DNA from 4 places in the Bacillus sp. GM2 genome. Region 4 is predicted to be linked to each of the others. Evidence: riboswitches for the same ligand, from Rfam matches in the RefSeq annotation. Region 4 holds a riboswitch; each other region holds the start of a gene.
What was found. A riboswitch is a leader RNA that binds a small molecule or an ion and turns the genes downstream of it on or off. The one in region 4 is predicted to bind S-adenosylmethionine.

Region 1 (7,477 bases), 700 kb from region 4:
TTGACATGACCATTATATTGACCATCATCGCTGCTGTCCTCGTCATTATCGGTCTGGTGGTATTTAATGTGCGGTCGGCGTCTTCGCAGCATAAACCCGAACATGAGGATAACGCGGCAGCTGAAGCTGACATTCCTCATGTTCAGGAAGAAGAAGCGCCTCAGCAAGTTGAAGCCGCTCAGCAAGATCCGTTCGAAATGAATGATCAAACCTATCGGGCGATTCTGCAAAAACTTCAACATCCAAAAGAGGAAAAAAACCATTCCGAGAAAACGGAAATGGACGATATGGATTACCGAAAAGCATTAAAATCCATGAAAAAGCGGGAACAGGATTAAAGGCAAATTCGCTGGGAAACAGCGGATTTGCTCTTTTTTTTGCATTTTTTTGTAATATTTGATTGCGATTTTCACTGTATCAGTGTACTATTGATATAGTACACTGATACAGTGACTAGAGGAGGATATGTTTTGCAGTCTTTCAGCGGTTTATTTAAAAAAGATTTTCTCATGGCAAGGTTTTGGTTTTTGGTTTGGATGCTGTGCATGATTTGTGCGATTATTGCAAGCTTTTGGTTTGCTCATTATACAGGCGAATCAATGGCTCTTTTTGGGGCGCTAGTGACCATTTTATTATTTCATAGCCTGTTTTGTCCTTTAATGATCCTTGCTCAGCTCCGTCTGGAAGGGAAGACGCAGCTTTGGTTATATAACCCGAACAACAGTGCGTTATTGCTGCTGTCAAAGCTTGCTTCAGCTGCCGTATACCAATTGATTTCCCACGCTGTTTTATTCATTTTCGGGCTGATTGTCAGAAGCGTTCTGCTCTCCAGCAGCGCCGGCCTGTTTTCCGTGTCAGATTTGCTTCTCGTCAATATCGCTGTCTTTTTAGGCTCCGTAATTTTTTCCACATGGGTGATGTTTCTGTGGACGATATATGAAGCGCTCAGAAAATATCCGGCTATCAAAAAAATCCGCTGGATCATTCCCTTGCTGATCTACAGTGCTTACGGATTAATCGAGGCGCTGTTCATCGAGAGCGGCTTATTCCAGGAATTGCAGAAATTGTGGAGCATTTCTTTAACAGCTGAATTCAAATTCCATTACGAACATTCAGGATGGACTGTTACATTTTCTCAAGTTGATTTGCCGGGTATTCTCCTGGTGTATTACACAGTCTTAGGCGTCTGTCTCTTCTATCTCTCCTGCAAATTACTGAACAGAAGAGTTGAGGTGTAAAAGATGGCAAATGAATTTTCTGCTTCAAAGCCGATCTATAGGCAAATAGCCGAACAGCTCTTTAAAAAAATGATCCGCGGAGAGATCAAGCCGGGAGAAAAATTACCTTCGGTCCGTGAGCTGGCTGTTCAGACGCAAGTAAATCCGAATACGATTCAAAGAACCTACAATGAAATGGAAAGGATGGGCGTGGTGGAGACCAGAAGGGGACAGGGCACCTTTGTTGTTGAACATACGGAAGTCATCGATGATTTAAAGCGGGAGATGAGATCGGAAGTTATCGGGCAATTTGTCCAGAGCATGGAAGAGCTTGGCTTGTCTAAACAAGACATGTTGTCAGAACTTGACCGTTTTCTTCAGAAAGGAGATCCAAATGAAGATTGAGCTGAAAAATGTCACGAAGAAGTATGGCAAAGAGTATGCGCTCAAAGAGGCCGATCTGTCTCTTTCTCCCGGGAAAATTTACGGGTTGACAGGACCGAACGGCAGCGGCAAATCTACGATCTTGAAGCTGATCACAGGGCTCTCGTTTCCGGATTCGGGCTCGGTGCTGATCGGAGGACGGCCGGCAGCCAGAAAGGAGACGAAGAACATCGCCTATTTAACAGAGCTTGATATGTTCTACGATCCATTTCGGGTCAAGGATATGATTCACTTTTATGAAACCCAGTTTTTCGATTTCCGTATAAATAAAGCGTGGGACCTGTTAAAGGACATGAAAATCGACGGGGATAAAAAAATCGGCAAGCTTTCCAAAGGCAACCGGGGCAGGCTGAAGCTCGCGCTCACATTGGCGCGCGATGCAGCGGTCGTGCTGCTTGATGAGCCGTTTTCCGGTCTTGATCCGATGGTGAGAGAATCGATCGTCAAAAGCCTTCTTACATATTTGGAGCTTGATAAGCAGACAATCGTCATCGCCACCCATGAGATTCATGAAATTGAACAAATTTTGGATGAGGTCGTCGTCGTCTTAAATGGCCGAATTGAAGAAAAAAAAGATGTCGAACAGCTGCGCGAGGAATCAGGAATGTCGCTTTTGGAATGGCTGAAACGGTTTATTGAAGAAAAAAATTGAAAAGGCTGGAGGAGAAACAGTGGAAACACTTTTGGAATTAAAAAATGTATCAAAAACGATCAGGGGGAAAAAGATCATCGACGGCTTGAGCTTTGACGTGCGGGCAGGCGAAATATTCGGCTTCCTGGGTCCGAACGGCGCCGGAAAAACGACGACGATCCGGATGATTGTCGGGCATATGAACATCACCGCCGGTGAAATCGCCGTGTGCGGCGTCAGCGTAAAAGAAAATTTTGAAAAGGCTGCACGGCATATCGGAGCGATCGTTGAAAATCCGGAACTGTATAAATTTTTAACGGGCTATCAAAACCTTCAGCAATACGCGCGCATGACGAAAGGCGTGACGAAACAGAAAATTGACGAAATCGTCGAGCTTGTCGGATTGAAAAACAGGATCAACGATAAGGTCAAAACGTATTCTTTAGGAATGAGACAAAGGCTTGGCCTAGCCCAAAGCCTTTTGCACGATCCGAAGCTCTTGATTCTCGATGAGCCGACGAACGGGCTTGATCCGGCCGGTATCCGGGAAATACGCGATCATTTAAGAAAGCTGACGAGAGAAAGAGGTATGGCGGTCATCGTTTCAAGCCACCTGCTTTCAGAAATGGAGCTGATGTGCGACAGGATCGCCATTATCCAGAACGGAAAGCTCCGGGATATTCAACATGTGCACGGACCCGCTCGGGATGAAAAGAAGCGCTATTATATTCAGGCGGATGACAATCAGGCTCTGATGCGGGAAGCGGCTGCCTTCAAAAAGATGAAGGTTGACGAAGCGGAAGGCGGGATAGAGCTCAGCCTTCAAAAGGATGAAGTGCCTGATTTGATCAAACACTTGTCAGACAGCGGTGTCCGCCTATATGAAGTGAAGGCTGTGAACAAATCGCTGGAAGACCGGTTCCTGGAAATCACCGCAGATAAGGAGGAAGCTCAGCATGTTTAATCTCATCGTAAATGAATGGATCAAAATTTTTAATCGAAAAGGCACATACGTCATGATCGCGATTTTGCTGTTATCTGCCATCGGGCTGGGCGTTCTCACAAAGACGATCGGGGAGACAGACCAAAACCCGGGCTGGAAAAAAGAATTGATGCAGGAAAATAAAGATATGAAAGAACTACTTAAAGGGGTCAATAATCCGGCACTTGAAAAAAGTTATGAACGGTCGATCGCCATTAATGAGTATCGAATCAAGCACGATTTGCCGGAAGACGGGGATTATACGGCCCTGTCGTTCATCAGCGATGCGAGCGGGATCATCTCCCTCGCCGGTCTGTTTGTGATCACAGTGGCTGCGGGAATCGTTGCGAATGAATTCAGCTGGGGAACGGTGAAGCTGCTTGTCATCAGGCCGATCAGCCGCTTTAAAATTTTGCTGGCAAAATATTTGACAGTTCTGCTTTTTGCATTGGCTTTGCTCTTCATTCTGTTTGCAAGCGCAGGAATAACAGGCCTAGCTTTATTCGGGGCAGGCGACGGCAGCCAGGTTCACTTGGTGTATGCCGGTGGAACAGTTGAAGAAAAAAGCCTGCTGTTGCACTTGGCCGGCAGCTATTTGCTGAATTCAATTTCGCTTTTGATGATGGCGACAATGGCCTTTATGATTTCAGCTGTTTTCAGAAACAGCTCGCTCGCCGTAGGTATTTCGATTTTCCTATTGGCTATGGGCGGAACGGTGACAAACCTGCTCGCGACGAAATTTGATTGGGTGAAATATATCTTATTTGCCAACACTGATCTCACTCAATACTTTGACGGATCTCCGCTTGTTTCAGATATGACGCTGGGATTCTCGATTGCGGTGCTCGCTGTCTATTTTATCGTTTTTCATGTGCTCGCTTTTGGTGCATTCACAAAAAGAGACATCGCTTCATAAGCGGTATTCACGAAAAAGCCTCACGCCGGTTTCCGGGCGTGAGGCTTTTTTAAATAAAATATAAAAAGACTGCTGACATTCGGTCAGCAGTCCTGTATGAAGATCAGCGGTTCACAGCTTACGCTTTTGTTACGTTAGCAGCTTGTGGTCCGCGGTTTCCTTCAACGATTTCGAAAGATACAGATTGGCCTTCTTCCAAAGTTTTGAAGCCTTCGCCTTGAATAGCAGAGAAATGAACGAATACATCGTCTTGTCCTTCAACTTCGATGAATCCGAAACCTTTTTCAGAGTTAAACCATTTTACTTTACCTTCTAGCATGAAATTTCCTCCTAAAGCGATAACGCTTAAATTCACTATTCTTGCTCTAAAACAAACTTCCAAGACGAAAACTCTTACAAAACTTTCTTCTTAAAGATAGTTCGAACAAAAATAATTACCTTTACTTTACCAGTGTTTAAGCGAAATTACAACTGCTAAACACAATTTTTTTAAAAAAAGTGAAATTTAATGATCAGGGTGAAAAATAAAGCATTGAAAAGAGAGTTTTTGAAATTTTCACGAATCTGATTGACAACATTTCAAAGAAGCTGTAAAGTTAGGTAAAACTTCATGCAACAACACTTCTTATTCAGAGAGGCGGAGGGAATTGGCCCTATGAAGCCTCGGCAGCGGGTTCTGCAAACAGCAGAATACTGTGCCACATCCAACAAGCCGTATGGGCTTGGAAGATAAGAAGAGAGCGGACCCACTCCATTTACTTCGTGTCGTCTAAGGCTTCTTCTTATTTTTTAAGAGGAAGCCTTTTTTGTTAGCCAAAAAGAGGAGGAAGATCATCATGATTACATTTGAAGGCGTTGAAAAGGTCTATGAAAGCGGCGGACAGAAGGTTCATGCGCTCAATGGAATCGACCTTCATGTGGATAAAGGGGAAATATACGGCGTCATCGGATTCAGCGGTGCAGGGAAAAGCACGCTGATCCGCTGTGTGAACTTCCTTGAAAAACCGACGGCCGGAAAGGTTTTCGTCGGCGGAAGAGACTTAATGTCCTTGTCGAAAGCTGAGATTCGCACTGTGAAAAGGAAGATCGGCATGGTGTTTCAGCATTTTAACCTGTTAAATTCAAAAACGATTTTCGCTAATGTCGCAGAGCCGCTCGCACTTGTCAAAACGCCGAAAGCCGAAATCAAGCAAAAAGTGACGGAGCTGCTCCGTTTTGTCGGACTTGAGGATAAAGCCCGCGATTATCCGGATCAGCTTTCGGGCGGCCAAAAGCAGCGCGTCGGGATTGCCCGGGCGCTGGCGACAAATCCGGAGGTTCTGCTCTGCGATGAAGCGACATCCGCGCTTGATCCGCAGACGACCGGCGATATTTTGAAGCTGCTGAAGCGCGTCAACGAACAATATAACATCACGATACTGTTAATCACCCATGAAATGAATGTGGCAAAAGAAATCTGCGACAAAGTCGCGGTCATTGAAAAAGGAAGGATCATTGAATCAGGCAGTGTGTTTGACGTATTTTCCGCGCCGGAAACCGAAACGGCGAAAAGCTTTGTCAAATCAGCCATCGACCACGAGATACCTGAATCGATTCAAAAATTAAATGTGAAGCACCTCTACCAGCTTCAATTTGTCGGCGAATCTTCCGGGAAGCCATTTCTTTCGCAAGTGGCAAAGCGGTTTGACGTAGAAGTCAACATTCTGCACGGAACGATTACAGAGCTTCAGGGAATTCCGTTTGGCAGCATGACGGTTGAACTGCAGGGGGAAGACGGTGAAATCGGGCGGGCGCTCGAATATATACGCAGAGAAAACATTCGCATCAGGGAGGTATAAGCATGCTTGTTACATATGACCAAATCATTGACGCACTGGTTCAGACGATTCAAATGACGGTTTTTTCTCTTTTATTTTCAAGCGTGATCGGCATTCCGCTCGGCATTTTGCTGGTTGTCACAAGAAAGGGGCATCTGCTTGAAAATCCGGCAGTTTTTACGGTTGTCAATATGATCATTAACATTTTCCGGTCCGTTCCGTTTATCATTTTGATGGTTGCTTTAATTCCGGTGACAAGGCTGATTGTGGGGACGTCCATCGGCACATCGGCAGCGATTGTTCCCCTGACTTTTTATGCCGGGCCTTACATCGCAAGGCTCGTCGAGAACTCTCTGCTTGAAGTCGACCCGGGAGTTATTGAAGCCGCTGAAGCAATGGGAGCGACTCCGCGGCAGATCATCTTCAGGTTTCTGATTCCGGAAGCGCTCGGCTCACTTGTGCTGAGTTTTACGGTGGCAACGGTCGGATTGGTCGGAGCGTCGGCGATGGCTGGTGCGATAGGCGCCGGCGGTCTGGGGGATTTGGCGATCACATACGGCTATCAAAGATTTGACACGATGACGATGATCATCACGGTTGCAATTCTCGTCATCGTTGTGCAGGGATTGCAGACATCCGGAAACGTTCTGTCAAAAAAATTGAGAAGAAGATAAACAAAGAGGGAGACGGCTATGATGAAAAAATTTGCATTTGTTGTGATCTTATTGCTGCTTGCGGGAGTGATCGCGGGGTGTGCGGCAGACTCTGATGCGAAAACGATTAATATCGGCATCAGCGGAACGGATACAAGAATCTGGGACTTTGTGAAGAAAAAAGCCGAGAAAGAAGGCTTAAAGCTTGAAATCGTCAAATACTCCGATTATGTTCAGCCGAACCAGGCTTTGGCGGGCGGTGACATAGACGCCAACGCTTTTCAGACGATATCTTACTTTAATGCATTCAAAAAGGAACGCAATCTTAAACTATCGCCGATCGGCACAACGATCATCGCTCCGATGGGCATTTATTCCGAGAAGTATGATTCGCCTGACGATATACCAAACGGCGCGGAAATCGCTGTTCCGAGCGAAGCGACGAACATGGGCAGAGCCTTGCTTCTGCTGGAGTCCGCCGGCCTTCTTCAATTAAAGGACGGATTTGACGGAAACGGAACGCTTGATGCGATTAAAGAAAATCCGAAAAAACTCAAAATCACAACGGTGGCCGCAGAGCAAACACCGCGCGTACTTCCCGATGTCGCTGCATCTGTTATCAACAACGGCATAGCGGTTGACGCCGGCTTCCACCCTGTCAAAGATTCGATTAAACTGGAAGACGAAACAGCGACACCGTACATCAACATTATTGCGGCCAGAACAGAAGACCGGGACCGCGAAGATTTGAAAAAGATCGTCGAGCTGTACCAAGCAGACGATACCGCTGAATTGATCAAAAAAGAGTTTGACGGTG
Region 2 (7,477 bases), 1.4 Mb from region 4:
TGAAAAACCGGCATAAAAAAAGAAGGTTTTCGATTAACGAAAACCTTCTTTTTTGGCTTAAACGATAATGACCTCTTTTGGCTGATGGTTCAGTTCTTCCGGTACAAAGCGCTTTTCAACAAAAATGCTGTGCCAGATCATAAAGATGAGAACCGTCCAGATTTTGCGGCTGTTATCCGCTTTGTTGGCGCAGTGGTCTTCAAGAAGCTGAAGCACGTAATCTTTATGGATATATGCGTCTGTCTCGCTCTCTTTAATGATGTTCACGGCCCAGTCATGCATTTCGTTTTTCAGCCAGTGGCGGATCGGCACAGGGAACCCTAGCTTTTTGCGGTTTAAGACATGATCTGGAACGATGCCTTCCGCCGCTTTTCTAAGCAGATATTTTGTCGTGCCGTTTTTCGTTTTCAGCTCTTCCGGAATTTTGGAAGCCGCTTCAAATACGACTTTGTCCAAAAACGGAACTCGGAGTTCCAGTGAATTGGCCATCGTCATTTTGTCAGCCTTCAGCAAAATGTCACCGCGCAGCCATGTGTGGATATCGACATACTGCATTTTGTTGATTTCGCTGTAGGACTTGCTTTCTTCAAAATATGGCTTTGTCACGTCACAGTAAGAGAGGTTGCTGTCATACTGGCGAAGAAGTTTTGATTTCATGCCTTCTTCAAAAATCTTTGCGTTGCCGATATATCTCTCTTCAAGAGGTGTACAGCCCCTCATTAAAAAGCTTTTCCCTTTCATTCCTTCCGGCATCGCTGAAGCTACGTGCAGAAGCATCTTTTTCAGCGGGGACGGAATTCGCTCAAACGGCTTTAATGAAAGCGGCTCTCGGTAAATATTGTAACCGCCGAACAGCTCATCTGCTCCTTCTCCGGACAAAACAACCGTAACTTGCTTCTTCGCTTCCTTCGCGACAAAATACAAAGGAATCGCAGCAGGGTCTGCCAGCGGATCATCCAGATGCCAGACGATCTTTGGAAGCTCGTTCATATATTCCTCAGGGGAAATGATCGCGCTGAAGTTTTCCACGCCGACCCTTTCAGCGGTTTCTTTCGCAACGTCAACTTCGCTGAAGCCTTCATGTTCAAAGCCGACAGAAAACGTTTTTAAGTTGGGATGGAATTGCTTCGCCACCGACACGATAAAAGAAGAGTCGATGCCTCCGGAAAGGAAGGAACCTACAGGCACATCGCTTCGCATATGGACTTTTACGGAATCAAAGATCGCGTCTCTTACTTCCTGAACAAGCTTGTCTTCTTCGGTCTGAACAGGCTTGAATTGAACTTTCCAGTATGTTTTAAATTGAATATCCTCGCCCGGGCGGACAGTAAACTGATGGCCCGGTTCTACTTTTTGCACCTTTTTGTCAAGCGTCTCAGGCTCCGGTACAAATTGGAATGACGTATACTGCTGAAGCGCTTTTTCATTCAATTCCAAATCGGCATCAACAGCCATCAGGCTCTTTCTTTCTGACGCAAAATAAACATGGCCGTCCGTTTTCGTAAAATAGAGCGGCTTAATGCCGAACGGATCGCGCGCTCCGTATAGGAGCTGTTCTTTTTTATCCCAGATTAAAAAAGCAAACATTCCGCGCAGCTTGGAAGCGGCTTCCTGTTTGTAGTGGCGGTAAGTCGCAAGCAAAACTTCCGTATCTGAATCGGTTTTGAACTCGTATCCTTTTGAAATAAGTTCGTCTTTCAGTTCTATATAGTTATAGATTTCTCCATTAAAAATAATCCAATAGGAATCATCTTCATAAGACAGAGGCTGTCCTCCGTTTTCCACATCGATGATGCTGAGTCTTCTAAATCCGAAGCCTACATGCTCATCATGATAGTACCCATCATCGTCCGGACCGCGGTGTACAATCATTTCATTCATTTGTTTAATCAGTTCTTCCTGGGCTGCTGTCTCGGATGATGGGCGATGATTGAATACCCCTACAAATCCACACATAGTATTGCCTCCGATTTTTTAAATTTCGTGCAGAAATCAAAGTCTGCTTCTTGATTAGACAAGTGTTTAAAGAAAAACGTTTCACATCCGCCCGCTTTTTGCCATCGAAAAACAAAGCCGCTTATGAAAGCGGCTATGCGGTTGTTATTCTCCTAATGCATCTTTCTTCAACTGATCTGCTTTGTCTGTGCGCTCCCAAGGCAGATCGAGGTCGAGGCGGCCGAAATGTCCGTAAGCTGCCGTTTGTTTGTAAATCGGACGGCGAAGATCGAGCATTTTAATAATGCCGGCAGGTCTTAGATCAAAGTTTTTGCGAACCACTTCGATCAATGTTTCTTCACTCGCTTTGCCTGTACCGAATGTATCGATTGAAATGGACACCGGCTGAGCGACACCGATCGCGTAGGCAAGCTGTACTTCACAGGAATCAGCAAGGCCTGCGGCGACGATATTTTTCGCTACATATCTCGCTGCATAAGCTGCAGATCTGTCAACCTTTGTCGCATCCTTGCCGGAAAACGCTCCGCCTCCGTGACGGGCATAGCCGCCATAGGTGTCAACGATGATTTTGCGCCCTGTTAAACCGGCATCCCCCTGCGGTCCGCCGATAACAAAACGGCCCGTAGGATTAATGAAGTATTTCGTGTTTTCATCGATCAGCTCTTTTGGAACTACCGGATTGATGACGTGCTCTTTCAGATTGCGCTGGATTTGTTCAAGCGAAATCTCAGGATGATGCTGAGTCGAAATGACGATTGTATCGATGCGAATCGGCTTGTTGTTCTCATCATACTCAACGGTTACCTGTGTCTTTCCGTCCGGACGCAGATACGGCAGAATTTCCTCTTTGCGGACTTCTGTCAAACGGCGAGACAATTTATGGGCAAGCGAAATCGGCAGCGGCATAAGTTCCTTTGTTTCGTTGCAGGCAAAACCGAACATTAAACCTTGGTCTCCGGCTCCGATCGCTTCAATTTCAGCGTCGCTCATTGCTCCTTCACGCGCTTCAAGCGCCTGGTCGACTCCCATTGCAATGTCTGGAGACTGTTCATCTATAGACGTTAAGACCGCGCAAGTTTCGGCATCAAAACCGTATTTTGCACGTGTGTAGCCAATTTCTTTAATCGTTTCGCGGACTGTTTTCGGAATATCGACGTATGTGGACGTCGTGATTTCACCGCTTACCAGCACCAATCCGGTTGTCACAGATGTTTCACAGGCAACGCGGGCATTCGGATCTTTCTTTAAAATTTCGTCTAATATACTATCCGAAATCTGGTCGCAAATTTTGTCCGGATGTCCCTCCGTAACTGACTCTGATGTAAATAACCGACGGTTTTTGCTCATTTATGTTTCCTCCTGTATATGAAGATCAGCCGTGATCTTAAGTATGATACGGAACTCGTCCCTCTTGATTATATGACGATACTCGGGCTTCATACGCTCTCGTTTTGAAACAATTTCCATTATGCTATTCTTGACGAGATTCTGAGTCGAAATTCCCCTTAGCAGAATTTTTCCTGACTGGTTGCCCGGCTAGACCTTTCACGTCCTGTGAAAAACGCCCAGTACCTTCCTCCTGCTTGATACTCGGCTAAAACCTTTCACGTCCTGTGAAAAACGCCCAGTACCTTCCTCCTGAAGGTAGTTTTTTTAGCAATTTTTGGATCTCGATTTATGCAATAAAAAAACCTTTTCCTATTCGGTGAGGAAAGGGTCTGGTATTGCGTGCCTTTCACTCTTATCGCTCAAGGTATTGAACACCTTGCATCAGGTTAGCACCGTAGTTGTCTCAGAAACTGTTTTTTTCCATTAATAAGAGAAACCGGTTGCTGGGTTTCATTGGGCCTGTCCCTCCACCAGCTCGGGATAAGAGTATCCGCTCAATGAAATATCTTATCTTAAAATGGCTTGTTATGTCAATATCGGCCGAAATAAATTTGAACTTGTCCTACGAGAAAAAACCCGAACGAAAAATGAAGAAACGGTATAGACTATAAGAGTAAATGTGTTATACTAATTCTACATTAATGTTATACACATTAAAAAACACGCAAAGGAAGGTTTTTTATGAATTCTGTAGATTTAACAACTGACTTACAAACGCTATTAACGGGCGAAAACGTTCAGATGAACTTATCCGTTCCCCATTTGGTTGAAAAGATCCTTGAGCGCAAAGAAGGAGTCTTGACATCTTCCGGAGCCGTGCGGGCAACAACCGGTACATACACCGGCCGCTCGCCAAAAGACAAATTCATTGTGGAAGAAGCGAGCACAAAGGACAAAATCGATTGGGGCGCAGTAAACCAGCCGATTTCAGAAGCCGCCTTTGACCGGCTGTACGCAAAAGTGCTCGGCTATTTAAAGGAACGCGATGAATTGTATGTATTTGAAGGGTTTGCAGGAGCAGACGAAAAATACCGGCTTCCGATTACTGTTGTCAACGAGTTCGCCTGGCACAACCTGTTTGCAAGACAGTTGTTCATCAGACCTGAAGAACATGATAAAAAACCTGAAGAACAGCCGTTTACGATTCTTTCAGCTCCGCATTTCAAAGCCGATCCGCTCGTTGACGGAACCAGATCTGAAACGTTTATCATCGTGTCGTTTGAGAAGCGGACGATCTTAATCGGAGGCACCGAATATGCCGGAGAGATGAAAAAATCGATTTTTTCTATTATGAATTTTCTTCTGCCTGAACAAAACATTCTACCGATGCACTGTTCGGCAAACATTGGCGAGGAAGGCGGAACTGCTCTCTTCTTCGGATTGTCAGGTACAGGCAAAACGACGCTTTCCGCCGATCCGAAGCGGAAGCTGATCGGCGACGACGAACACGGCTGGTCCAGCACAGGCGTTTTCAACATTGAAGGAGGCTGCTACGCCAAATGCATTAACTTAAGCGAAGAAAAAGAACCGCAGATTTACAATGCGATCCGCTTCGGTTCCGTTCTCGAAAATGTCGTGGTTGACAGCAAAACCGGAGAGCCGGACTATTCCGACTCATTCTACACGGAAAACACGAGAGCGGCTTACCCGATTGACGCGATTGACAACATCGTCAAGCCGAGCATCGCAGCGCACCCGCAGACCATCGTATTTTTGACCGCAGATGCTTTCGGCGTGCTTCCTCCGATCAGCAAGTTAACGAAAGAACAAGCCATGTATCATTTCCTGAGCGGATATACAAGCAAGCTCGCCGGCACCGAACGCGGGATCACCACTCCTGAAGCCACATTCTCGACCTGCTTCGGTTCACCGTTCCTCCCGCTTCCGGCACATGTGTACGCTGAAATGCTCGGAAGAAAAATCGATGAGCACGGGGTCGGCGTCTTTCTCGTCAATACAGGCTGGACCGGCGGCGGATACGGAACCGGGGAAAGAATGAGCCTCGCATATACGAGAGCGATGGTTCAGGCCGCAATAGAAGGAGAACTGGATAAAGCCGAAATGAGGACTGACCGCATTTTCGGACTTCATTCACCTGTCCACGTTCCGGGTGTGCCTGATCAAGTGCTTGACCCGGCCAAAACTTGGACAGATGAAAACGAATACGAGGAAAAAGCGATCCACCTGGCGAAAGCATTCAAACAGAATTTCAAAAAGTTCTCCAATACGGAAAACATCGAAAAAGCCGGAGGACCGCTCGTTTAACTCAGCCTGCTTGCATCAGCGCAGATCTTCTGCGCTGATCCAGTTTATCGAAAACCTCTTCGCCTATCAGCGGCCGATGCCATTTCCTGGGCAATGATCAAGATGACAGTCAAGCACCGCCTCAGATAAAACGATTCCAATTTGCAAGTATTATTATTTGAAAATACAGACTTTTTTTATTTTTAACAAAAGAAATCTTTCATATGTTAATATTATAAAAACATTTGTATATTTCAGGAGGACACATCTATGAAATTTGGATTACTGCCAAGGATCATTACGGCAATTGTTCTTGGTGTTATCGTCGGAAGCTTTGCTCCGCTTTGGTTCGTCAAAACGGCAGCTACTTTCAATGATATTTTTGGAAGCTTCATTAAATTTGTCATTCCTTTTATTATTATCGCTTTTATTATTCCCGGCATCGGACAAATCGGCAGCGGCGCCGGAAAAATCCTCGGCATTACGGCAGGTATCGCCTACACGTCAACCATTTTTGCAGGCCTCCTGGCGTACCTTGTCGGTTCAAACCTTCTTCCCGCGATCATTTCCGGCCATCAGCTGCAGGAGTTTAAAAATCCGGAAGAAGTACTGCAAGCAGGATTTTTCACCATTGAAATGACGCCGTTTATGAGCGTGATGAGCGCACTGATTTTTGCTTTCATCATGGGGATCGGCATCGCTTATCTGCCCGGAAAAACATTAAAAAACGCGTTTGATGAATTTCAAACGATCGTTGAAAAGCTGATATCATATATTATTATTCCGTTACTGCCTGTTCATATTTTCGGTATTTTCACCAATATGACGTTCGGCGGTCAGGTGCAGACGATTCTATCCGTATTTGCGAAAGTTTTCGTGATGATTATCGTGCTTCACCTTGTCATACTCTTGATTCAGTACTCCGTTGCGGGTGCTGCAAACGGCAGAAATCCGCTGTCGCTGTTGAAAATCGTAGCACCGGCATACTTCACCGCGCTCGGCACACAATCGTCAGCGGCAACGATTCCCGTTACGCTGAGACAAGTCAGAAAAACGGGGGCAAGCCAAAAAGTGGCTGACTTCGCCGTTCCGCTCCTGGCCAACATTCATTTGTCAGGAAGCACAATTACACTGACAAGCTGTGCAATGGGCGTGATGATTCTAAACGGTCAAACGCCGACTTTTTCGGTCATGATGCCGTTCATTTTAATGCTTGGCGTCACAATGGTCGCAGCGCCCGGTGCACCAGGCGGTGCCGTCATGGCCGCTGCCGGATTGTTGCAGTCGATGCTCGGCTTTAATGAAACTAGCGTATCGTTGATGATCGCTCTTTACCTTGCCCAGGACAGCTTGGGCACAGCAACGAACGTAACAGGAGACGGCGCTCTCACCATGCTGATTCACAGGCTGACTTCCAAAAAAGGAATCGGAAAAGAGGAAAATGTGCCTGCATAATACAGAAAAGCCAAGGACGCTATCCGCGCCTTGGCTTTTTTTAATTCGTGGAATTTAATGATACGAGCCTGTATGTTAAATGAGTCCGTCCGTCTGACCATTCAAGGCGCTCCGCCTGCGCGGTGCCGGTAATGTCGCCCCGCTTGGTCTTTCTGACTTCAAGCGGCACATGAAGAGGGTAAACCCGATAACCTTCTTTCTCGAGTGTAAACACATTTTCCTCAACCCGCGTTTCTTTTCCTTTTGTCACAATCATCGTGTTAAATTCAACTGGCATTCCCACCTAAAGTCCCCCTCCTTTTCTCTTTTACTTTAGTTTACCATAACTTGTCCAAGGACGGCTTTTCATCCATTGGGATAATTCTCTAACAATCCGCCTGTTTTCGCGCGGAGGAAAATAGTGGGTATATTGGCTGAAATACCACGTATCCAC
Region 3 (7,477 bases), 1.4 Mb from region 4:
AATGGTTGTCGTGGCGTTTATCATTGCCTGTTCGTTCTTGTTTGTACTTGCGAAGCTGGGCTTTATAATTCAAGAAAATTTGGAATACGTGTTTTTTTAAAAGTGAATGACCTGAGATTGAACGAGAAAGAAGGGAGATAGATGATTCAAATCGATCCGAGAAGCTCAACTCCGATCTATGAGCAGATCATCCAGCAGATGAAAGAGCTTTGCTTAAAAGGGATAATCAAGCCTGGAGATAAACTTCCTTCTGTCAGAGAGCTTGCAACTATTATCATTGCGAACCCGAACACTGTCAGCAAAGCCTATAAAGAACTTGAACGGGAAGGAATTATTGAAACGTTGAGGGGAAGAGGAACGTATATTTCTGAAAACGCGAAAGTTACGCTTGATGAAGGGAAGATTGCGATGATTAAAGAGCAGTTAAAGCAGCTGATCATCGATGCGCATTACGCTGGGATCGACACTAAAAAGCTGCAGCAGTGGATGGCGGAAATCGACGAAGAAGTGAGAGGAGGCGAAGTGAATGATTGAGCTCAAATCTGTGTCAAAAACGATTGAGGGAAAACAAATACTCAAAAACATCTCCTTTAAGCTGGAGGAAGGAGAAATTTTCGGGCTGCTCGGAAGAAACGGCTCAGGGAAAACGACGCTTCTCCGCCTGATTCAGCAAATCCTGCTGCCTGATGAGGGAGACATCTACTTCGGCAGCGTCAAGGTGAAGGACCATCCGCTCGTCAAGCGCAACATCGTCTATATGCCCGTTCAAAACACATATTTCGAAAAATACAATTACAAACAGCTCGTCAATATTTTACGTAACATTTATCCTGACTTTGATGTTACATACGCAAATGAATTAATGAACCGTTACGATATTCCCGAAACAAAAAAGTACGGGGAATTGTCTACAGGATTGAAAAAGCAAATGTCGCTGATCTTGTCGTTTGCGATCCGGCCGGCGGTCATCCTGCTTGATGAGCCGACAGACGGCATTGATGCCGTCACAAGACAAGACGTTCTCCAGCTGATGGTCGATGAAGTGGCTGAAAACAACACGACGATTCTCATCACATCCCACAGGCTTGAGGATATTGAAAGAATGTGCAACCGAATCGGTTTTCTCGAAGACAATACATTGTCGAACATTATGGATCTTGACGAGCTGAAAGGCGATTTTATTAAAATCCAAATGGCATTTGAAGAAGATGTCAATTTGAAAATCAGAGAAAGGGAAATCCCTGTTTTGGATCACACCGGCGTCTTTTATACGGTGTTGATTCCGAAAGAAGATGATGTGAGCAAACAATTTCTTAAAAGTTTGTCTCCGAAAGTTTGGAACGAGCTTCCGGTCAGTCTTGAGGAAGTATTCATCGCGAAGTATGGAGGTAAGCGAAGATGGTAGACCGCGGACTTTTATATAAAGAGTGGAAACAGCATTTCTGGATTTTTTTAGTTGTGTTTGCAGCGGTGATGCTGAGTGAACCGCTTACGCTTTTGAATGATTATTTCCAGTACCAAGGATGCCTTGCAGAACTGAAAAAATTTCCCGATATGGAGTGCGTTTTATATAAAGATTATGAGATAGGCGGGGCTATGAGAATGTTCTGGGTTGGAGGAGTCGCGCTTGCACTCAGCCAGATCGGGTTTGAACGTAGCAGAGGAACGCTTGATTTCACACTCGGCCTCCCTTATAGGCGCGGCATCATTTTCAATACGAAATATGTCTTCGGCCTTTCAATTCTTTTAACAGCTCAGCTATTATCTTACTTATTATCTTACGCTTTGATTATTTTGTATAAGGTTGATGTCATTCATTTTCATGAGTATTTTATCGGGTCGGTCATTTTCTGCTTTATGGTCTACTCGCTTGTCATGGCGGCGGGCGCGATGACCGGCAATCCGCTGGCCCAGCTGGTCGTTGCATTTTCAACGTCGATCCTGCCGTATTTGCTGATCGGGCTTCCGTTGGCCAACCTTCGAATCATCCGGAGTTTCTTTGGAGGTCACTCTGCTTTCTTTTATGGTGAAACAGAACTATTGGATTATATAACGCCGATCATGTACCTCAACCATTTCGGCATTCAATACGGCAGCCTGGCCTTTACGCTTATTCCGCTCGCCATGGGGATTTTGTTTTATATGATCGGCTACTTCTGCTTTATCAGACAGCAGATTGAACGGAACGGACATTTTTTCCTTTGGGGAAAAATGGACCGGCCGATCCAAATTCTCGTGATTTTATTCGGCATCGGGGGATTCGGGACAGCCTCTGGCTCAAGCCTGTCCAGCTATATCTTCGGTATGTTGATCGGTTCGGCAGTCGGGTTTTTAATCAGTTACTTCTTGATTTTTAAAAAAATAAAACAGCTGTAACCCATAATGGAGAGGAGATTTACAAATGATCAGTGTAGAGCATATTCACCACTCGTTTAAAGTCGGCAAAAAGGGGAGGGAAAATGAAATTAAAGTGTTAAAGGATGTCTCGCTTACCGTCGAAAAAGGCGAAATCGCCTGCATTGTCGGACGGAGCGGTTCCGGAAAATCGACGCTGTTGAACTTGATTTCCGGCTATATCGCCCCGACAGAAGGTAAGATCGTCATTGACGGCACGGATGTCACGAATTACGGCGAAAAAGAATGGGCGGCATTCAGGCTTGAACATTTCGGCTTCATCTTTCAAAGTTTTCAGCTGATTCCGAGCCTGACGACTTTCGAAAATATCGAGCTGCCTCTGACTTTAAAAGGTGTTCATCCGTCTGAGCGGAAGCAACGCGTCAATGAGATGCTTCACCGCGTCGGCCTTGAAAACCACGCCGGCCACTATCCGAATGAGCTTTCAGGCGGACAGCAGCAGCGCGTCAGCATCGCCCGCGCTTTGATTTTGAATCCGTCAATCATTTTAGCCGATGAACCGACCGGAAGCCTCGATTCCGAAACAGAGCAGGAAATCCTGGAATTCATTCGGCAGCTGAACAGGGAGCGCGGCATTACATTTGTGATCATCACGCACGATGACGAAGTGGCATCGATCGCCAATACGAAATTTCATCTATCTGACGGCGTGTTAGAGAAAGGGGAAGAGACTGTTGAAGTTTAAGGATCAGTTGAAGTTCATTAGAAGAAATATGAAGAAAAACCGCCTGCGTGTATTCATGACCATTCTCGCAACAACGGTGGCCTGCGCGTTTTTAATCGTGCTCGCATCCGTCGGATTCGGCCTGCAAAAATCGATGACTGAACAGCTGATGAAAGAGCAGATCGTGACTGAGATAAATGTTGTCGGAAAAGAAGGGCAAAGCGATCAGAAAGTTCAAAAGAAAGACTTGAAAGAGTTTGAAAATCGCAAAGATGTGTCCGCGATTATCGAGCGCACGAAGGTTTTCGCACCTGCTGAAGCAAAGTTGGGCAACAGGACAAACAATCAAATTCAGTATGTCTCAATTACCGACATGGCCGCCGAGCAAAAAGCCAATATCAAACTCGATCGCGGCCGCGTAGCGAAAACACCGAATGAAATCGTCGTCGGCTACCATTTCGGAAAGAATCTCTGGACGAAAAAAGAAGCCCAAGATTATGAAAAGCAGATGGAAAATAATGCTGAGGAAGTAAAAGAACCAAAAGGATACGCAGAAGATATTCTCGGCAAAACAATTGAATTAAAGATCTCAAAAATGGATGAAAAAACAGGAGAAGAAGGGAAAGCGAAAACATATGATCTGAAAGTTGTCGGAGTGACGAAAAAACCTTCTTATGAATGGGCAAGCGATTCAACAGTCTATGTCAGCAACGACATGCAAAAAGACATCACCGGTTTTCTGAAGGCGGACAAAGACAACGGCACGATCGAAAAAACGCTCTCGGTTTACGCGGATAACTTTGAACATGTCGGACAGCTGACAACAGATTTGGAGGATAAAGGCTACTACGTCGATTCAATAACGAAAAAACTCGATAGCATCAATCTTTTTTTCATGGCTTTTAAAATCGGTCTGATCTTCGTCGGAGTCATTGCCGTCTTGATTTCAGCGATCGGCATTTTCAACACGATGACTATGGCGGTTACAGAGCGGACGCAGGAGATCGGCATTATGAAAGCGATCGGGGCAAGCCCGAACGTGATCCGGAAAATGTTCCTGTTGGAAAGCGCCTATATCGGTATCTTAGGATCTGTTTTAGGTATTATCATTTCATATGGCGTCAGCTTTTTAGTAAACATGATTATACCGGTGATTTTATCATCGGTTTCAGAAGGAGAAGCGAGTGCGGCAGAGCTCAGCATCACCTTCTCGTACATTCCGGTCAGTCTTGTCCTCATCGCGACCTTGATCAGTGCAGGTGTCGCCATTCTTTCCGGCTTGAATCCGGCCATTAAAGCGACAAGAACGAACGTGCTGACAGCATTAAGAAGAGAGCTGTAAAAAAAAGCCGGCGGTATGCCGGCTTTTTTAACGTTTCGGAGGTCTGTACCCCGCATCACGCGCCTCCTGTTCTGTGCAGAACCAGCGAGCGACGTTTTTCGTGCGGTCATAATATGTACTTCCCGGTGTATGATAAATATGGTTGACGCTTCCTTTGATTTTGCACTCCTGTTTGCTTTCACCGCTGCTTTTCTTAGCGGCGGGCGCGCTGTGTGACGTTCCGGCCTGAGCGGTGGCGTTCTTTTCTTTTACAGTGGCTTCGGCACTGCCGCTTTTTTCTTCAGCCTTGGCCAGTTTTTCTGACAGCGATTTTGTTTTTTTCGTAAGCGAGTCTTTTTCTTTTGTCAGTTTTTCATTTTCTTTTTTTAATGTGTCATTCTCCGTTTTGACTGCCTTCAGTTTTTCGTTTGCTTGATTGAGCTGCTGCTTTAATGCGGTTTGCTCCTTTTGCACAGCGCTGTGTTCAGTTTTCAGTTCTTGAAGCTCGGTTGTCAGGTCCTCTGTTTTTGTCTCATCGACGGCATATGTTTCTTCATCGTAATAAGGAAGAGAGATGATCAGGAGGAGAAGTCCGCCTGCAAAACAAGGATAAAAGAGTTTTCTGGAAAACCTTTTGCCTGGAGAAAAGATCCTTTTGATAAAATGAAAGGCAAGATAGCAGATGGAAAAAATGAAGGATAAAAACCCGATCAGCATGATAGATTCCATGATTCGTCTCCTTTCGTGTTTGATAACTATATTTTAGCTTAAAAAGAAAAAAATGTTTATGCCAAAAAACTTCTTGCAAATCTAAATATTCAAACGTAAAATAGAGAAATCATTTAAAAACCGAATATGGAGCTTATAAAGAGAGATGGAGGGACTGGCCCGGCGAAATCTCAGCAACCTGCAGCAGAGCAAGGTGCTAAATCCAGCAGAATGTCAGGCGCATTCTGAAAGATAAGTTGAACAACTCTTTCAGGCGCTGAAAGAGTTTTTTTTATTTTGGAGGAGGAGATATACATGAACAAGTTATTAAAATGGACTTCTGCGCTGGTACTGGTCCTAAGCTTGGCGCTTCTGGCCGCATGCGGAAACAATGCCGAAAGCGACGGCAAAACGATCAAAATAGGCGCTACTGCAGGACCGTATTACGATATGGTCAAAAAAGCGATTCAGCCTGAACTTGAGAAAAAAGGCTACAAAGTTGAAGTTGTCGAATTCACCGACTATGTACAGCCGAACACGGCATTAAGCGAAGGCGAACTCGACGCCAATTTGTTTCAGCATGAGGTTTTTATGAAATCATACAATCAAGAAAACAATAAACATCTTGCGGCGCTCATTTCTGTGCCGACCGCTCCGATGGGTCTCTATTCTGCCAAATATAACGACTTGAACGATGTCAAAAACGGGGCGGAAGTGGCTGTGCCAAACGATCCGGCCAATGCCGCCAGGGCATTTTTAACGCTTCAGGATCAGGGGCTGATTCGGCTGAAAAGCGATGTCGACACATTGAAAGCATCTGTGCAGGATATTGCAGAAAATCCGAAAAAGCTGACATTTAAACAGCTTGAATCCGCCAATCTTCCAAGAGCTGTCGATGACCTGGATATCGCGGCTGTCCCGGGCAATTTCGCTCTCTCCGCCAATATGAAGCTGCAGGACGCGCTGGCGCTTGAGAACATGCCTGACCGCTACCGCAATCAAGTGGTAGTGGATGAAAAAAACAAAGACAAGCCATTCGCCAAAGATCTCAAAGAAGCGGTAAAATCCAAAGCTTTCGAAGATGCGATCGATCGGGAATTCGCCGGCTTCGGAAAGCCGAAATGGATGACGCAATCATAAAAAAATTCCCCCTTTAAAAAGGGGGTTTTTTATGTTGAAAATCGAAATCGTGTCAATTGAAAAAAATGGGCAAAACGAATAGAATCTAGAGGGAATGCTAAAGAGAAAGAAGGAAACGCTATGCCGCGCACATTATGGCTATTGGTCATCGGAATGTTTATCAATGTCACAGGGGCATCTTTTTTATGGCCGCTGAATACCATCTATATCCATCAGCATTTGGGAAAGTCGCTGACAGCGGCCGGATTTGTGCTGATGCTGAACTCAGGGGCAAATGTGCTGGGCAACCTGTTCGGGGGATATCTATTCGATAAAATCGGCGGATTTAAAACGGTTGTTCTTGGAATTGTGATCACGTTTGCGAGCCTTTCTGGCCTCGTCTTTTTTCACGATTGGTTCCAGTACATTCTTTTCTTAACGTTGGCCGGTTTTGGATCAGGGATCGTTTTTCCGGCATGCTATGCAATGGCCGGATCAGTTTGGCCGGAAGGCGGCAGAAAGCCGTTCAACGCTGTATACGTGGCCCAAAATGCAGGTGTGGCAGTTGGCTCAGCGCTCGGCGGAATTGTCGCTTCTTTTTCATTTACGTATGTTTTTCTCGCGAATGCGATGCTGTACGCCGTCTTCTTCATGATTGCGTTTTTCGGATTTAAACGCATCCGGTCTGAAAAAGCCATGCAGTCATCTGTTTTGGATCATGCCGATTCAGTCAGCGGGAAATCGAAATTTTCTGCGCTTTTGGTCATATGTACGGGCTACCTGCTCGGCTGGATCGCTTATTCGCAATGGTCCTCGACCATCGCTTCACATACCCAGGAGCTGGGGATATCTCTTGGGCAGTACAGCGTGCTTTGGACAGTGAACGGGGCGCTCATCGTTTTCGGTCAGCCGCTGATCGGTTTTTTTGTGAAACGGTTTGCCGAATCGCTGAAAAACCAAATCGTGATCGGATTTGTCATTTTTATGATGGCATACGGAATTTTGTTTGGCGCTGAACGGTTTCCGGCTTTTCTTGCTGCGATGGTTGTGCTGACCATTGGCGAAATGCTTGTATGGCCGGCTGTGCCGACGATTGCAAACCGTCTCGCACCGAGAGGGAAAGAAGGGTTTTATCAAGGGTTTGTCAACAGTATGGCGACCGGCGGAAGAATGATCGGACCGCTTTTTGGCGGAATGCTGGTTGATTATTTTAGTATGCAGCTTTTGCTCGCGGTTCTGCTCGCATTGCT
Region 4 (7,477 bases):
CGCCGTCGGTACGGCAAACTTTGTTAATCCGTTTGTTTGTCCCGAAATCATCGCCGACTTGCCGCGCGTTTTAGAAAAATACGGATACCGTTCGTTGAACGAGTGTATCGGAAGGAGCTGGAAGGATGAAACATACGCCGCCCATCATCGCGCTTGATTTTGCATCAGCACAGGAAACATATGCGTTTTTGGACCGGTTTCATGGAGAAGAGCTTTTCGTGAAGGTGGGCATGGAGCTTTTTTATCAGGAAGGGCCGGCCATCCTTGAAAAGTTGCAGGAGCGCGGCTGCCGCATTTTCCTCGATCTAAAATGCCACGACATTCCAACGACCGTATACAAGGCGATGAAAAGGCTGGCGGGGTTTGGCGTCAGCCTTGTCAATGTGCACGCAGCAGGCGGAAAGCAAATGATGGAGTCGGCGCTTGAAGGCCTTGAAGCGGGGACTCCGGCAGGCCGGAAACGCCCTTTATTAATTGCTGTGACCCAGCTGACAAGCACCTCTTCTGAAATGCTTCAGCATGAGCTGCTGATTGAAACGCCGCTTCTCGATACAGTTGTTCACTACAGCCAGCTGGCTGAAAAAAGCGGACTTGACGGAGTCGTCTGCTCCGTCCATGAAGCCGAACACATTTACCGGGCCGCGTCTTTAGATTTTCTGACCGTGACACCCGGAATTCGCATGGCGGATGACAAAAACAACGACCAGGTCCGGGTGGCGACGCCTGGCTACGCAAGGGAAAAAGGCGTGTCGGCGATCGTTGTCGGCCGTTCGATTACCCAGGCGGAAGATCCTGTGTCAGCCTACAGAAGAATAGGACATGAGTGGGAGGGAACGAAGGCATGAAAACAGACATTGCAAACCATTTATTAAGAATCAAAGCGGTTTTCCTGCGCCCGAACGAGCCGTTTACATGGGCGAGCGGCATCCTGTCGCCCATCTACTGCGACAATCGTTTGACGCTTTCATATCCGGAAGTAAGGGATGATATAGCTTCAGGGCTTGCCGGACTGATTCAAGACAAGTTTCCCGGAGCCGAAATGATCGCCGGTACGGCAACTGCGGGAATCCCCCATGCCGCGCTTGCCGCCGACAGGCTGAGCCTGCCGATGTGCTACGTCAGAAGCAAACCGAAGGCGCACGGCAAAGGAAACCAAATTGAAGGCGCCGTTGTAAAAGGACAGAAAGTTGTTGTGATTGAAGATTTAATTTCAACGGGAGGAAGCGTCCTTGAAGCGGCAGCCGCTCTCACAGAAGCGGGATGCGAAGTGCTCGGTGTCGCCGCCATTTTCACTTACGGACTTCCTAAAGCCGCCGCCGCCTTCAGCGAAGCGGGCGTTGAATACCGCACGCTGACTGATTACGATACATTGACAGAGGCTGCGCTTGCCGGCGGATATATCAGCGAACAGGATGCCGCCAAACTGAAAGAATGGAAGACAGACCCTGAAAGCAAGTCTTGGATGGACTAATGAAAAAAGCCGTATTCTCCTAATGGGAGAACGGCTTTTTTGCGTCTTTTTACAGATTTAAAAATAGTAAAAACGGATTATTTTTATTTTTTATTAATCCTATAAAAAAAGTCGGGTTGACTTTTGTTCGAATTGTGCTAAAATTTTAAAATAACAAAAGCAAACTTATCAAGAGCGGTGGAGGGACTGGTCCGATGAAACCCGGCAACCTGCGTGTGAAGCGTAAGGTGCTACTTCCAGCAAAATGCCCTCATTTTGAGAGATAAGGAATAGCGGAGTTCCTCGTCTTTCTTTCAAATTTGGAAGAAAGATTTTAATTTTTAGGGGCAGAGGAGGAGCTAGAAGTGAAGACAGATGAACAGCTTGAAAAGGTGATCATCAAAATGAAAGACATGCTGAAAGACATGAATTACGGATCGATCACATTCGTTGTTCAGGACGGCAAAGTCATTCAAATCGAAAAAAATGAAAAAATAAGATTGAAATAGCTGACTAGACAAACTAGAGGCGGTTTTCACAGTTTTTTTCTGCTGGAAGCCGTTTTTTTGTTGGCGAAAAAAGGGGGAACCGAAAATTTTTACTTACAGCACATGGGAGGAACCGAATATCTCTTTTCAGGAAGATGACTCTTATAAAGGAGCGCTGTCCGTCTTGAAATGGGCGTACGGACATTACGGAAATCAGCTTGTATATGCGTGCAGCTTCGGAATTGAGGGAATCGTCCTGATCGATTTGATTTATAAGGTGAAAAAAGATGCGGTCATCGTTTTTCTTGATACGGGACTTCATTTTAAAGAAACGTATGAAACGATCGACGCTGTCAAAGAACGATATCCAGGCCTTCAGATTATCATGAAAACACCGGAGCTTACCGTCGAAGAGCAGGCGAAAGAATATGGGGACGAACTATGGAAGACCGCTCCGAATTCCTGCTGTGAAATGAGGAAGGTCATTCCTCTCCGCGAGACGCTTTCAGGCTACCCGGCGTGGCTGTCGGGCCTGCGCCGCGAGCAATCGCCCGGGCGGAGCAAAACGAACTTTTTGAACAAAGACGAAAAATTCAAGTCTATCAAAGTTTGTCCGCTCATTCATTGGACGTGGAAGGATATTTGGAGATATGTGACAAAGCACGATCTCCCGTACAATCCGCTTCATGATCAAGGCTACCCGAGCATCGGCTGCGCTCCGTGCACCTCTCCGGCCTTCACAATGGATGATCTTCGATCAGGCCGCTGGAACGGATCGGCTAAAACAGAATGTGGATTACACGAGTAAGGAGATGAGTCATGGAACTTGCCGCCATTTTATTTAGCATGTTTTTTGCGATGAATATCGGAGCGAGCGGTGCAGCTGCTTCAATGGGAATCGCCTATGGATCTGAAGCCGTCAAAAAGAAGTTTCACGCACTAATAATCTGTGCAGCAGGCGTTCTCTCGGGCGCTGTCATCGGCGGAGGAAACGTCGTGAAAACGATCAGCTCAGGCATCATTCCCGAACGGGTGATTTCGCTTGAAATCGTCTGCATTATTATCGGATCGGCGGCACTGTCGCTCTTTATCGCAAATGTACTCGGCATCCCGCTTTCGACAAGTGAAGTGACGGTCGGATCTGTTGTCGGAGTAGGTGTCGCTTACCAGGTTTTGTATGTGAAATCTTTGCTTATCATCGTCTCATTTTGGGTCGTTGTACCAATCGTCGCTTTTACATTTACATTTGCGGTGGCAAACATCATGAAAAAAACGATCAAACGTCCAGCCTCGGGAAAGAAAGCAAAGGTTTTGGCGGTGATTCTGTTGATCACCGGGTTTTTTGAAGCCTTCTCAGCAGGCATGAACAATGTCGCAAATGCTGTCGGACCTCTGGTGGCGGCGCATGTTTTGACAGTCGGGGAAGGAACGCTCTACGGCGGGCTGTTTGTCGCGCTGGGCGCCCTTTTACTGGGCAGGCGCGTTCTTGAAACAAACGGCAAAAAGATTACGAGGTTTTCAAAAGGAGAGGGAATCATCCTTTCCGGAACGGGGGCCGGGCTTGTCATTACCAGTTCAATTTTCGGTTTACCGGTTCCGCTTGCGCAAGTCACATCATCTTCTATTATAGGGATGGGAATGGCAAAAAACGGCGGCAACGTCTTTCATAAACAAGTGGTCAAAACGATGCTGAAAGTATGGGTCGTCTCGCCGTTCCTTTCATTAAGCCTATCTTATATGCTGGTCAGCCTTTTATTAAAAGGAGACTACTACGCTCTTATTGTTGTCACAAGCGTTCTGCTGGCATCTGTCGGAACGATCAGCCTGATGAGAGCGGTCAAAAAAGAGCACAGCTCCGTCCATGAACAAGGCGGAGGAATTTAAACACAAAGTAGGGGGAAACAAGTTTATGAGTTTAGCACCACACGGCGGTGTATTGGTTAACCGCGTCAATGAAGCATACGATTTTCAACACATCGCACATGAAATTGAGCTTGATGTAATGGCTTTTTCAGATTTGGAGCTGATCGGAATCGGTGCGTACAGCCCGCTCCAAGGCTTTATGACAGAGAAAGACTATCTGTCCGTTTTCGAAAATATGAGACTATCAAGCGGCGAAGTATGGACGCTTCCGATCACTCTGCCTGTTGACGAGCAAAAAGCTTTAAGCTTAAAAGCGGGTGACACCGTCCGCCTTACCTATAATGGGGAAACCTACGGCGTCATTGAGATCGAAGATATCTATACGCCGGACAAGAAAACGGAAGCCGTCAATATCTATAAAACCGACGAACTCGAACATCCGGGCGTCAAAAAATTGTTTGACCGCGGCAGCGTTTATGTGGGCGGGCCGATCACTCTCATTAAACGGAGCGTCAAGCAATTCCCGGCGCACACATTCGAACCTCTGGAAACAAGAAAAAAATTCGCAGAACTCGGCTGGAAAACGATTGTCGGATTCCAGACGAGAAATCCGGTTCACAGAGCGCACGAATACATTCAAAAAACGGCGCTCGAGACGGTAGACGGCCTTTTCCTCAATCCGCTCGTCGGGGAAACAAAATCAGACGATATTCCGGCTGATGTCCGCATGGAAAGCTATCAGGTGCTGCTTGACGGCTACTATCCGAAAGACCGCGTCTTTCTCGGCGTTTTTCCGGCGGCGATGCGCTATGCGGGGCCGAAGGAAGCGATCTTCCATGCGCTTGTCAGAAAGAACTACGGATGCACGCACTTTATCGTCGGAAGAGACCATGCCGGAGTCGGCGATTACTACGGCACATATGAAGCGCAGGAGCTGTTCGATCAGTTCGCACCGGAAGAGATCGGCATTACGCCGCTGAAATTCGAACACAGCTTCTACTGCAATGTCTGCGGTTCAATGGCGACGGCGAAAACGTGCCCTCACAGCAAAGAACATCATGTCATTTTGTCCGGCACAAAGGTGAGGGGCATGCTGAGAAACGGCGAGTTCCCGCCGAGCACATTCAGCCGTCCAGAAGTCATTCAAACATTAATCAAAGGCTTAACGGCCGGGGTTTCTTAAGGGGGAGCATCTCTTGGTAAATAAAGGTATTGTCTGGCATGAAGCGTCCATTACAAAACGGGAATATCATGAGAAAAATAAACATAAAAGCTCGATCGTTTGGCTGACGGGCTTGAGCGGTTCAGGAAAATCAACGATTGCCAACGCTGCAGCGCGTGAGTTGTTTGAACAAGGCTACCAGGTCACGGTGCTCGACGGCGACAACGTCAGGCACGGGCTGAACAAGGACCTCGGGTTTTCCGATGAAGACCGGAAGGAAAACATCCGCCGGATCGGCGAGGTCGCGAAGCTCTTTGTCGAACAGGGGACGATCGTCATTACGGCGTTCATTTCCCCTTTTAAAGAAGACCGAGGGCTTGTCAGACAGCTCGTCGAGGAAGATGAGTTTCACGAGGTCTATGTGAAATGCGATTTGGCGACGTGCGAGGAGCGCGACCCGAAAGGCTTGTACAAAAAAGCGAGAAACGGAGAAATTCCATTTTTCACGGGGATCGATTCGCCTTATGAAGAGCCTGAAACGCCTGAGCTTGTCCTTGATACAGGCGCACATAACCGGGAAGAGTGCAAAAATCAGCTCGTCCAATACGTGAAAGATCAAACGAAATAAAATGCGGGTAATAGGAAAGTGCTGCACATGCACTTTCCTATTTCATAAAGAAAACGTTTGGTTTTTGTGATATTTTCAGGCACCAAACGCTTTCTTTATGATTTATAATGAATTGAAGAAGACGTTGATCAGATCGGGGGAGATCTAAGATGGGGAAAGTATATATCGTTGGGGCAGGTCCTGGAGACCCCGATTTACTGACGATCAAAGCTTTAAAAGCCATCCAGACAGCCGATGTCATTTTGTATGACAGGCTTGTGAATAAACAGATTTTACAGCACGCCAAGGAGGGAGCGGATCTCATCTACTGCGGAAAGCTTCCGGACTACCACATGATGAAACAGGAAACGATCAATCATTTTCTCGTCAAGTATGCGAAAAAAGGGAAAACCGTTGTCAGGCTGAAAGGCGGCGATCCTTTCGTATTCGGCAGAGGCGGCGAGGAAGCGCAAACCCTCGCTGAGCACGGGGTTGCTTTTGAAATCGTGCCGGGAATCACCTCGGGAATAGCTGCCGCTGCTTATGCGGGCATTCCGGTGACACACCGGGAAGCGAGTTCAAACGTTGCTTTCGTGACAGGCCATTATCAAAAAGAAGAAAACTTTGAAGAGAAGTGGAAAGCGTTAGCCACAGGGATCGATACGCTTGTCATTTATATGGGGATTAAAAACGTGAAGCAAATTGAAAGGCTTCTGATCGAAAACGGCAGAGACCCGTCAACGCCAGCCGCTTTCATCCATTGGGGAACGACAGACAAACAAAAAACGGTGCTTTGCACGGTTGAAACGCTTGCCGGTACAGTCGAAAGCGAAAAGATTGAAAACCCGAGCCTGATTGTCATCGGGGATGTCGTTCAATTCAGCTCGCAGTTAAGCTGGTTTGAACCTGAGCTGAAAGATCCGGCATTAAGCGAGGCGCTTTAATATGAAACAAGCGATTTTATATATCGGCCATGGAAGCCGTCTGAAAAGAGCCCAAACAGAAGCAGCCGCTTTTTTGGAGAGCTGCAAAGAAAACATGTCCGCCCCCATTCAGGAAATATCTTTTTTGGAATTGGCGGCACCGGATATCGAAACCGGCTTTAAAGCGTGTGTGGAAAAGGGGGCGACGCATATCGCGGCCGTGCCGCTTCTCCTCTTGACAGCCGCGCATGCCAAAAGGGACATCCCTGAAGAGCTTGCCCGTGCTTCCTCACAGTACCCTTCCGTCAGCGTCGCTTACGGAAAGCCGATCGGCGTCGATCAGGAAGTCGTCAAAGCGGTTTTTACAAGGATCGAAGAAACGGGGACGCCATATGAACATGCAAGAGTCGTGTTGATCGGAAGGGGAAGCTCTGATCCGGATGTCAAACGGGATGTTTATGATATTTGCGAACGGCTGAGAGACCTCACACCAGTGGATGAGGTCATTCCCTGCTTTATGACAGCCTGTGAGCCGCACTACCTGGATGTGTTTAAACAGCTTAAAGAACGGGACGGAAAAACGACATTCATCGTTCCGTATCTGCTGTTCACCGGTATGCTGATGAACGAGATTGAAAGGGAAACCGCAAAGCTGAAAGAAACGAATCCGAATGTCGTGCTGACGGATTACCTCGGCTTCCACCCCCATGTAAAAAACGCCTTTTTGCACCGCGTAGAGGAAGCGGTTATCAACAAAGCCGGCCGCTTTGATTTTACAGGAGCATCAGATGCTGCCGCTGCACATTAACATGAAAGGCAAAGCCGCAGTCATTGCGGGCGGGGGGAAGATTGCGGCGCGGCGGCTGAAAACGGTGCTGGCAGAAGGTGCATCCGCGACCGTCATCAGCCCTGAAGCATCAGAAGAGATGCTCGGATTGATTAACGAACACGGCATCGAATGGAAGAAGAAAAAGGCGGAACCCG

Region 1: linked by a shared signal. The riboswitch ahead of ACVC9U_RS14255 (methionine ABC transporter ATP-binding protein) and the one ahead of ACVC9U_RS10650 (YezD family protein) in region 4 are both predicted to bind S-adenosylmethionine.
Region 2: linked by a shared signal. The riboswitch ahead of metK (methionine adenosyltransferase) and the one ahead of ACVC9U_RS10650 (YezD family protein) in region 4 are both predicted to bind S-adenosylmethionine.
Region 3: linked by a shared signal. The riboswitch ahead of ACVC9U_RS03460 (MetQ/NlpA family ABC transporter substrate-binding protein) and the one ahead of ACVC9U_RS10650 (YezD family protein) in region 4 are both predicted to bind S-adenosylmethionine.

The regions. Positions count from the first base shown of each region.
Region 1 covers NZ_JBRKSZ010000007.1:2,601,623-2,609,099, reverse strand. Annotated here, with positions in the region: gene ACVC9U_RS14290 (hypothetical protein) at 6-338, shown strand; gene ACVC9U_RS14285 (hypothetical protein) at 471-1,238, shown strand; gene ACVC9U_RS14280 (GntR family transcriptional regulator) at 1,242-1,622, shown strand; gene ACVC9U_RS14275 (ABC transporter ATP-binding protein) at 1,612-2,313, shown strand; gene ACVC9U_RS14270 (ABC transporter ATP-binding protein) at 2,333-3,256, shown strand; gene ACVC9U_RS14265 (ABC transporter permease) at 3,249-4,190, shown strand; gene cspB (cold shock-like protein CspB) at 4,309-4,509, opposite strand; SAM riboswitch class I at 4,813-4,926, shown strand; gene ACVC9U_RS14255 (methionine ABC transporter ATP-binding protein) at 5,027-6,028, shown strand; gene ACVC9U_RS14250 (methionine ABC transporter permease) at 6,031-6,681, shown strand; gene ACVC9U_RS14245 (MetQ/NlpA family ABC transporter substrate-binding protein) at 6,703-7,477, shown strand, end outside.
Region 2 covers NZ_JBRKSZ010000007.1:460,140-467,616, reverse strand. Annotated here, with positions in the region: gene ACVC9U_RS03380 (glycosyltransferase family 4 protein) at 1-16, shown strand, start outside; gene asnB (asparagine synthase (glutamine-hydrolyzing)) at 58-1,956, opposite strand; gene metK (methionine adenosyltransferase) at 2,101-3,303, opposite strand; SAM riboswitch class I at 3,695-3,832, opposite strand; gene pckA (phosphoenolpyruvate carboxykinase (ATP)) at 4,027-5,610, shown strand; gene ACVC9U_RS03360 (dicarboxylate/amino acid:cation symporter) at 5,860-7,044, shown strand; gene ACVC9U_RS03355 (DUF2584 domain-containing protein) at 7,085-7,327, opposite strand; gene ACVC9U_RS03350 (alpha/beta hydrolase family protein) at 7,352-7,477, opposite strand, start outside.
Region 3 covers NZ_JBRKSZ010000007.1:475,517-482,993, forward strand. Annotated here, with positions in the region: gene ACVC9U_RS03425 (hypothetical protein) at 1-100, shown strand, start outside; gene ACVC9U_RS03430 (GntR family transcriptional regulator) at 142-534, shown strand; gene ACVC9U_RS03435 (ATP-binding cassette domain-containing protein) at 527-1,405, shown strand; gene ACVC9U_RS03440 (ABC transporter permease) at 1,399-2,376, shown strand; gene ACVC9U_RS03445 (ABC transporter ATP-binding protein) at 2,402-3,100, shown strand; gene ACVC9U_RS03450 (ABC transporter permease) at 3,090-4,421, shown strand; gene ACVC9U_RS03455 (sunset domain-containing protein) at 4,449-5,129, opposite strand; SAM riboswitch class I at 5,260-5,367, shown strand; gene ACVC9U_RS03460 (MetQ/NlpA family ABC transporter substrate-binding protein) at 5,424-6,248, shown strand; gene ACVC9U_RS03465 (MDR family MFS transporter) at 6,369-7,477, shown strand, end outside.
Region 4 covers NZ_JBRKSZ010000007.1:1,897,678-1,905,154, reverse strand. Annotated here, with positions in the region: gene ACVC9U_RS10665 (dihydroorotate dehydrogenase) at 1-157, shown strand, start outside; gene pyrF (orotidine-5'-phosphate decarboxylase) at 126-845, shown strand; gene pyrE (orotate phosphoribosyltransferase) at 842-1,471, shown strand; SAM riboswitch class I at 1,634-1,740, shown strand; gene ACVC9U_RS10650 (YezD family protein) at 1,843-1,959, shown strand; gene ACVC9U_RS10645 (phosphoadenylyl-sulfate reductase) at 2,045-2,746, shown strand; gene ACVC9U_RS10640 (inorganic phosphate transporter) at 2,758-3,822, shown strand; gene sat (sulfate adenylyltransferase) at 3,848-4,984, shown strand; gene cysC (adenylyl-sulfate kinase) at 4,998-5,591, shown strand; gene cobA (uroporphyrinogen-III C-methyltransferase) at 5,741-6,514, shown strand; gene ACVC9U_RS10620 (sirohydrochlorin chelatase) at 6,516-7,301, shown strand; gene ACVC9U_RS10615 (precorrin-2 dehydrogenase/sirohydrochlorin ferrochelatase family protein) at 7,282-7,477, shown strand, end outside.